DNA from 2 places in the Shewanella carassii genome. Region 2 is predicted to be linked to the other one. Evidence: riboswitches for the same ligand, from Rfam matches in the RefSeq annotation. Region 2 holds a riboswitch; the other holds the start of a gene.
The links. A riboswitch is a leader RNA that binds a small molecule or an ion and turns the genes downstream of it on or off. The one in region 2 is predicted to bind cobalamin.
Positions count from the first base shown of each region.

Region 1: it holds a riboswitch for cobalamin, as region 2 does, so the genes downstream of both, K5621_RS04460 (TonB-dependent receptor) here and K5621_RS16575 (ABC transporter ATP-binding protein) in region 2, are expected to answer to the same signal.

Region 1 is NZ_AP024618.1:971,562-976,171, reverse strand. It holds gene K5621_RS04465 (GDSL-type esterase/lipase family protein) at 1-35, opposite strand, end outside; gene K5621_RS04460 (TonB-dependent receptor) at 144-2,093, opposite strand; cobalamin riboswitch at 2,186-2,378, opposite strand; gene K5621_RS04455 (DUF805 domain-containing protein) at 2,519-2,866, opposite strand; gene K5621_RS04450 (DUF3592 domain-containing protein) at 3,130-4,395, opposite strand; gene rihA (pyrimidine-specific ribonucleoside hydrolase RihA) at 4,543-4,610, shown strand, end outside.
Region 2 is NZ_AP024618.1:3,665,572-3,670,181, reverse strand. It holds gene metH (methionine synthase) at 1-956, opposite strand, end outside; gene K5621_RS16580 (histidine phosphatase family protein) at 1,198-1,941, shown strand; cobalamin riboswitch at 2,010-2,146, shown strand; gene K5621_RS16575 (ABC transporter ATP-binding protein) at 2,246-3,187, shown strand; gene K5621_RS16570 (FecCD family ABC transporter permease) at 3,184-4,254, shown strand; gene cobT (nicotinate-nucleotide--dimethylbenzimidazole phosphoribosyltransferase) at 4,272-4,610, shown strand, end outside.

The DNA.
Region 1 (4,610 bases), 1.8 Mb from region 2:
ACGCCTCTCAAACCATAGCTAAAATCAGCTTTCATATTTCGGCTCTTGCCTCCTTGTCGGTGCTCGAAAAAGCCCAGGTTCTAAACTACAACCGATAGAAATACGGGCAGAAAAAAGCCGGGAAACCCCGGCTTTCTATGCTATCAGAAGCGATAGCTGACGCTGAATCTCAGCGCACGGCCGCTACCCGAGTAATAACCATCGCCCCAGGTACTGAAATAACCTGAGCTGGCGTATTGCTTGTCAAACAGGTTGTCGACCCTCAGGCTGGCAAGCCAGGCATCACGGCTGTAGTTGAGGGCGATATTCCCCAGCCAGTAGCTGTCCAGTTTATCGTGCTGGTTGCCATTGTCACCCTCCATATATCTGTCGCCCAGATACTGGCCCTCGACAAACAGCTGCCAGTGCTGACCAAAGTCCACACTGGTGTAGACACGCCCTGAATGCTCGGCCACCCAGGAGAGAGATTTGCCTTTGTTGGCGCCTTCTGTAAATTCGGCATCGATATAGTTGTACTCAAGTCCCAACTGCAGCATCTCATTGAGCTGCCAGTCCCAGTCGAGGCTGGCGCCATAACGGCGGGAGGCATCGGCATTGACGTTGGCGCCGGGGAAAGCACCGCCGATAGGCATATCGGCACTGGGATCAAAAACAATTTCATCTTCCAGCGACAGCCGGTACAGGTTCAAACGCAGGCTCTGGTTGCTCAAGGTCCAATCCCAGCCGGCTTCAATGGAACGGCCGGTCTGCGGCTTGAGACCGACGACTGTTGGCGGCGTATAAGCTTGCTCATCGACCTTGGCGAAACGGAAGCTCTCATCACCGCGAAGATAGAATCTGTGGCCTTCCAGCGGCCGATAGTTGAGCCCCAACTCGAGCGCGTGAGCATCTTCATCCAAATCTATGCCATTGGGGTAAATCTGACCGTCCTTGAGTTCATCCTTGACCTTGGCATAACGCCCGCCCACCACATAGCTCAGGCTGTTGGTCAGCGGCACATTGGCCTGCAGATAGGTGCTGGTCATGGTTTGGGTGTTACTGCGCTGCATATAACTGAGATCGAACTCGGTTTCACCCCGTTGAATATCTGCACCTATGACTATGCTCAGTTCACCATTGCGGGTCAGATAACGCCCCAGTGCCTTGGGATTGAATTCCAACAGCGAGCGCTCGTTCCGACCTGGGCTGCCATAGCTGACACTGGACACCAAAGTATCACTGTAGTTGAGGTCCGCAACCAGAGCCCAGTTGGCGTGTACTTGACGCTGAATATGACCACGCCAGGCGGAAGTCATCTCATGGTTGTAATCACCCGGCGTCGATGTCGCCTGGCGTGGGTCGGCTTCAAACTGAGCCAGGGTCAGTGAGCCTGGAGTCTGGCGCTTGTTATCGTAGTAACTGCCTTCGACAAAGAAGTTGGTCGACTCTGAATCATATTGCAAACGCCCCAGCACAGAACCGGTTTCATTGGCATTGTTTCTACGGTAGTTGTCGCTTTCGTTATAAGCAGCAGCCAAATAGTAACGCCAGTTGTCATTGATGGCGCCGGACAGATCCCCACGACCTTCGTAGGTGTCAAAACTGCCACCAGAGAGGGTCAGGTTGCCACCGCTGGCACTGGGCGCCTTGGTGATAATATTGATCACCCCGCCGACGGCCTGATCGCCATAGAGCACTCCGGCGCTGCCGGAAAGGATCTCTACTCTTTCAATCTGATTGACCGCAATGGCACTCAGGCTGGGGGCGGCAATATCGATATTGTTGAGTCGGCGACCATCTATCAGTATCAGGGTGTTATTCACCGCCTGGCTGGCAGAAAAACCGCGCATCGCCAGCACGGGCCCTGAGTTATTGTCCGATATTTGAATGCCACTGCGGCCACGCAGCAACTCGCTCAGATTACTGGCACCGCTTTGCTGAATATCGGCGGCATCTATTACTGCAACATTGGCGGCAATATTGAGCGGCGTGTCATCCTGACGGCCAATGACCACCAGATGTTCATCCACGGCCTGGGTTGTAGCACTCGCCATGACGGGAACTGAGGTAAATGCACCGCAAAGCAGCGCGAGGTGATTTAGTTTGAAACCCATTTTCCTTTGACTCCTGAAAGGGAAACGGGGCAAGAGTGCCACGGCAGGGAGAGCCCCTTGGCTGCCGCATTTCGAGATCTGCCCACCGAAATCATCGAAATACCTCCAGGGCCGGTCTCCGGACTTTGGCTATGCGGTTGACCGCGCGAGACCCGACTTTTATGACGCCACTTGGGCGCGCCTGTCTCTCACCATTTACCGTTGCGGGGGCAGTGCCGGATTCTCACCGGCTTCCCGATTATCCCCGGTCTTTCATTCCGGGGCACCACGAGAGGTTGACTGAAATACTGTGCTGTCATTCCCGGCCTGACCGAGAGCGGGCATTATAGACGTCTATATGGATGAATGTCTAATTTTGACGACGACTGACCGCCGCAGATTAACCCTGAAAACAAAAAGGGAGCCGAGGCTCCCTTTCCATTATCTTAACCCAGCTCTTTGGGGTTACTGCCAAAGCGGTTGTCCCCCACTTCGCTGTCCTGGCAGTAGAAGACCAGCAACACTATCCAACCTATGATAGGGATAAATGCCAACAACTGCCACCAACCACTGCGGTCAGTGTCGTGCAGACGACGCGCGGCAACCGCAATAGAGGGCAACAACAGGCCCAAAGAATAAATCAGCCCCAGCACTGTGGTACCCAGCGCATAGTCAATAGCACTGACAACCAGGCTGAAAATGATATAGAACAGAGTGAACATCCAGTATTCTGTCCGACGGGCCCGACCGGTAAAGTCGGCGTATTTTTTGATGGCTCCGATGAAATGTTCCATGTTTTCTCCCAATAACAGATCCAAGATCCGATAACGCCGCACCAATTATTGAATGGCTTAAGGCGACCAAAGTTTCATCAGAGTTTCTTACTCCCTGAAACAGCAAACAATTTTAACATACCTGAATGAACTGCAAAGTGACAGAAAAGAGATCTGGCTTGCATCAATTGTGAAATCAGAGATATCTCACCCCGGCAGTCGTCATTGGTTTACAAATATCGCCATATCCATAGCCATACATAGCCAGCCGACGCTTTTTCATCTTATCTGCTCAGCGTAAAACCGCGGCTGGCGGCCAGCGCCTGGATATCGGTTTCAATCTGTGCCAACTGTGCCTGGCGCTTTCGACCGATTGCCCCCGAGTTAGACTTGGATGCCAGACTGCTGAGAATATTGCGCCAATATGGCACTTGTTTTTTACGCTGTTTACGGCTCAAAGGATTGAGTGGCGGCTGCCCGGCGAGCGCCTTGAGTAAGGCTGCAGCCGCGCCGCGCCAAACATCTGGCAGTGATTCCAGGTTATTCAAAAGCCAGCCAAGGCATACCAAGCGACTCACTTCGGTGTGGATAAATCCGTTGTCACCCAAAGGCATTTGCCGCCCCAATAACAAGGCGTTGAATTGCCCCTGAATTTCAGTGTTCCAAGGTTTGCGTTGCAGCTCGGCCAGGTGCTGAGAGAATACCATCTTCGCCAGTTCATGCTCAGTAAACAGGCTGCGAATGCCATCGAGCAGTGCCAGAGTAAACTCAGGGTAACGACGACCGAGAGTCCATTGCAATGAAAGCCCGAGAACCGAGCTTTCCCAGATCTCTTCTCTTTTATTTGGCGACTCCCACTTGAGACAAACGGGAACAAACCAGGCAAGAAAACGCGTCTGCCATTCAGGTCTGGCGGCGATATAGCCAAGGGCCTGCTGCCCCAAATAGCAACTGGCCGGGCTGGCCCGATTGGCTTCAAGAAATGCCAGTAACTCGGCGGGATTATCGGCCTCCGCCAACGGCTCAAGCCGTGGAGAGAGTCGCTCTCTGGCCAGGAAAAAGCGCAAACATTGACCCGTTTTGGTCAAAGTCCAACCGCCTAGCGCCAACATAGGCAACGCCAATAGAATACCCAACAGTTCGTGCCAGGTATTTTGCTGCTCTCGATGATAGCGGATATCGGTGCGCACTATGCCGGGCTCCTCAGGCAAATACCAAAGGGCCACAGCCTCACCGACGCTTCTCGAGTCGCAAAACAGGCCTGGGGGATTCCAGATATAATGCTCACTGCCGTTAGGCAACTGATAATGCACCTGGCAATCCCACTCATAACGGCCGACGCCCCAGCGCCCCGGGGGCACATATTGTTGAGCACGCCGGGCGATATAACCTTGGGTCTCGGCGCCTCGCTCGAGCAGGATATTCACTTCCTGCCAGGATTGAACACTGTCCTTGACGAAATAAAGCCCGAGGGCCGAGAACATCCCTCCGGCAATCGCAAAAGAGCCGATAAAAGCCAGGTCTTTCCAAATTGCCCGTATCTTTCCCACCGGGCCTCCTTTGATTCAATCCTTTAAGGCCGCGGATTGTAGCAGATTTCAGCAATCAGTTGAGGAGCACTTCACAGTTTGCCACCCGTTTCTGCGCGCGCCAAAGAGTCATGCTATGCTCGGGCAAATTGCTAAAGGAGTAACAGCATGAAACGCCCTATCATTCTCGACTGCGATCCCGGCCATGATGATGCCATCGCCTTGATCTTGGCCCT
Region 2 (4,610 bases):
GTGCCGCAGCAGCCGCCGACAATATTGAGCAGCCCCTCTTCGGCCCAGGGGCCTATCACGCCTGCCATCTCTGCCGGGGTTTCGTCATAGCCTCCGAATTCATTGGGCAGGCCGGCATTGGGGTGCGCCGAGACAAAGCACTCGCTGATACGGGAAAGCTCCTCGACATAGGGCCGCAGTTCTTTCGGGCCCAGGGCGCAGTTGAGGCCTATGCTCAGAGGCTTGATATGTCTGAGAGAATGGTAAAAGGCCTCTGTGGTTTGCCCTGTCAGGGTGCGGCCCGAGGCATCGGTAATGGTGCCGGAAATCATCACCGGCAACCTTTGGTCCAGTTTCTCGAACACATTTTCGATGGCAAACAGCGCCGCCTTGGCATTGAGAGTATCGAAGATGGTTTCCACCAGGATGATGTCGGCGCCACCGGCGATCAGCGCCTCGGTGGATTCGCTGTAGGCCAACACAAGATCGTCAAAATGTATGTTGCGAAAGCCGGGGTCATTCACATCCGGGCTGATGGAGCAGGTGCGGTTGGTGGGGCCGAGCACCCCGGCCACATAGCGGGGAATACCGCTGGCGGCGGCCACCTCATCGGCCACTTCGCGGGCGATTTTGGCGCCTTGGTAATTGATCTCCGCCGCCAGGCTCTGCATCTCATAGTCGGCCATGGCAATGGTGGTGGCGTTGAAGGTGTTGGTTTCTATGATGTCGGCACCGGCCAGCAGGTATTCCCTGTGAATGGTCTTGATGATCTCGCTCTGGGTCAGTACCAGCAGATCATTGTTGCCTTTGACATCGCAATGCCAATCTTTGAAGCGCTCGCCGCGGTAATCGGCTTCTTCCAGCTTGTAGTCCTGGATCATGGTGCCCATGGCGCCATCTAAAATCAGGATCCGCTCTTTGAGGGTCTGTTTGAGCTTGAGCTCTGTCTGGCTTGGGGAGTGCTGGGAAGTCGCCATAGGGTTACCTTTCATACCTGTCTTATTGCTGTTTTACATTCGCGGTGCTTGGCATCCGCGACATCATCTCTGCCGACCTGACGCCCGGGACACTATCTGGCATGATAGCCAAAGGCGTGTGTGGGCGCGGAAAGTTATTTTGGACATTTATACGTATAGACGTCCGTAATATACGGATTCCGGCGGCCTGCGGCAAGGTTAAATTGGCCCGGTAACCACCGGACTCTGACGGGAGAAGTGTGTGGCTGAACATAGGCAACTGAATATCTATCTGCTGCGGCACGGCGAATGTGAAGGCGGCGAGATTATCCGCGGCCGCAGTGATGTGGCCCTGAGCGATGAGGGCAAAGCGCAGATGTGGCGCAGCTGGCGGGCTATCAGTAGTGCGCTGGAGCAGTTACCGAGCCAGCCCGAACGCCTGGCGCTGCTGAGCTCCCCGGCCCAGCGTTGCCAGGCCTTTGCCGCCGAGCTCAAGGCCGATATGCCTGATTATTTCCCGGCGCCGCTGCAGCAGCATGACTGGCTCTGGGAGCTGGACTTCGGTGACTGGGACGGCATGAAGGTGGCGAGTGTCTATCAGCAGCATAGCGAGGCGGCTGAAGCCTTCTGGCGTGACCCCGTGGCCAATACTCCGCCGGGCGGGGAATCGCTGCCAGCCTTTCGTAGCCGGGTGTTGGATGGCTGGCAGACTATGGTGCAGCGCTGGCTTGCTAGAGAGGTTAGTTCTTCCGAAAGCTCTGTTTCAGGAGATTCTGGTTCCTCAGCAAGCGCCGATGCGGCACTGATCTTGACTCACAGTGGGGTTATCCGGCTGCTGCTGGCCGAGATTTTGCTGCCGGGGCAAATACCGCCTGCGGCAGTGTTCAACGCCTTGGAGCTACCTTATGCGGCCTGGGTCAGAATAACCCTCTATGCCAGCCGTGATGCCAGCGGTGAAAGTGACCAGGAATGGCAGTGTTTCAGCAAGCTCCACTGGCCGCAATAGTGCTGCGCTATTGCGCCGGGCAATTGTGCCGGGCGATAAAACCGGGATAATAACCCCAAATGGCCGCCAAGTGCGGCAGCAGCCAGGGTGTTGGCGCCTTTGCAGGTGAACCAACCCAGGGAACCGGGAAAGCCCGGACTGTGCCCGCAACTGTGAGTCGCCGTTGGCGACGAGTCAGGAGACCTGCCCAGGCTGATAAACCAAACCAGAAACCCGGGCGGGTAAACCGGGGGAGCGAATAGATGATTCTTCCACTGCAGCTTGAGCCTTCTGCCGGTCACAGGCTCAATGTCGGGGGGCGGTTATGAGCCTGGCACTCAAGGTGCAACAGCTTAGCTGGCTTCCCGGTGGTCACAGCGTATTGGCCGATGTGGGTTTTGAGCTGCCAAGTGGCAAGATGCTCGGGCTCATAGGCCCCAATGGTGCCGGTAAGTCGAGCCTGCTGCGCTGCCTCTATCGTTATATCCGCCCGGACAGCGGCCAGATCCAGCTGTTTGGTCAGGATATCCATAGCTTGTCTGCCAAAGCCTTCGCCAAAGAGGTGGCCGTGGTGCTGCAGGATACCCCGGCCCAGTTGGCACTGGATTTGACTCAATTGGTGGCCATGGGACTGACTCCCCACAAGGGGTTGTTTGATATGCCATCGGCGACCGACAAGGCCCAGGTGCAGGCGGCATTGGCGCAGGTCGGGTTGCAGCACAAGGCCGCAGAGCCTTTCGCGCAGCTTTCCGGCGGTGAGAAGCAAAGGGCCTTGATTGCCCGCGCCATAGTGCAGCGCCCCAAGCTTTTGATCCTGGACGAGCCCACTAATCATCTGGATATCCGCTATCAGATCCAGATCCTCGAGCTGGTGCGCAGCCTGGGGGTCACGGTGATCGCCTCGATTCACGATCTCAATCTGGCCTCGGCCCTGTGTGACGAACTCTTGCTGCTGGATAACGGCCGCCGTATTGCCCACGGCTCGCCCCAGAGCGTATTGACCGAAGACAGAATTGCCGGTGTCTTCGGTGTTTGCTGCCAGGTGGGGACGCATCCGCAGTTGGGACGGCCGCTGATCCACTACTTTTACGGCTATCAGTCGCCAGAGCCTGGTCACGGCAAGGCTGTAAGCTCGGCGGCGCTCGCCAGTGGCGAGGTTCAAGGCGCTGCGATAGTCGAGCCAATGGCAGGGCCTGCCTCGGCCGAAACCTGTGTTGCTCACAAGGAAACTGACCGGCGCCCAGGCTCGGTGGGAGGTGGCGCATGAATGCTTCCGTGGCCGCACCGGGGCGCTCGCTTATCGGCTGGTTTCTCAGGCCCTTGCCCAGACTTTACTGGTGCTGGCTGCTGTTGCTGCTCTGCACTGTGTTGACACCCTTGGCCGCCGCCGGTTTTGGCGCCGCCGATATCAGCCTCTTCGATGTGGCAAGAGTGATTGGCAAACACCTGCTGGGCGTGGGTGAGCCTTCTGCCATCAGCGAGCGTATCGTCTGGGATCTGCGCCTGCCGCGTATCTTGCTGGCCTTTATCGCCGGCAGCGGTTTGGCATTGTCGGGTTATGTATTGCAGGCGGTGACCCGCAACCCGCTGGCCGATCCTTACCTGTTCGGTATCAGCTCGGGCGCCAGCTTCGGCGCCGTGGTCTCGGTCGCCCTGGCGACCGGCCTTGGCCTGAGTTCGGCCATCTCCGGGGTATCGCTGCCGCTGGGAGCCTTTATCGGTGCCAGTTTGGCTGTGCTTATGGTACTGCTGCTCGCGGGCAGGAATATCGGCAACCAGATAGAGAGAATGTTGCTCTCCGGGGTCGCCATCTCCTTTATGTTCAGTGCCCTCACCAGCTTGATCTTGTATTTTTCCACCCCGCAGGCCACCACCTCCTTGCTGTTTTGGAGCCTGGGCAGTTTTGCCCGTGCCAGTTGGGATGGGCTTGGACTGCCCACTCTGGTGGTGCTGGCGGCCTTGCTGGTGATCCTGGCCTTCAAGCGCCAGGTACTGGCGATGCTTGCCGGTGATGAAACCGCCCACACTCTGGGGATCAGGGTGCAAAGGCTCAGGGTTTCCATGCTGCTGTTATGCTCGCTTATTACCGCCACTTTGGTGGCCCACTGCGGCGGGATAGGTTTTGTGGGGCTGATGGTGCCTCATATTGTCAGGTTGTTGCTGCCGGGGCAGCATCCCATGGTGCTGACGGCACTGGCGGGCGGCCTGTTTATGGTTTGGGTCGATGTGCTGGCTCGCAGCATACTGCCCACCCAAGAGCTGCCGGTGGGGGTGATCACCTCGGCCATCGGCAGTCTGTTTTTCCTGATGGTGCTGCGTAAACGCGGCCAATAACGATAAGAGAGGGAAGGATGTACCAGGTTGCAGCAATCAATCACACGCTGGATGACGCGATTCAGGCCCGCATAGACAACAAGACCAAACCCCTGGGCGCTTTGGGTGAGCTGGAGGCTTTGGCGCTGCAGTTGGGGCGCATTCAGCTCGGTTCCGCCACCGATGAGTTGGTCATCCGCCGCCCCGTGATGCTGGTGTTTGCCGCCGACCATGGTATTGCCGCGGCCGGGGTGTCGATTGCCCCCAGCGAGGTGACCACCCAAATGGTGCTCAACTTTGTTGCCGGCGGCGCCGCCATCAATGTGTTTTGTCGCCAGACCGGCTTCGAGCTGGAGGTGATTGACTGCGGCATTCTC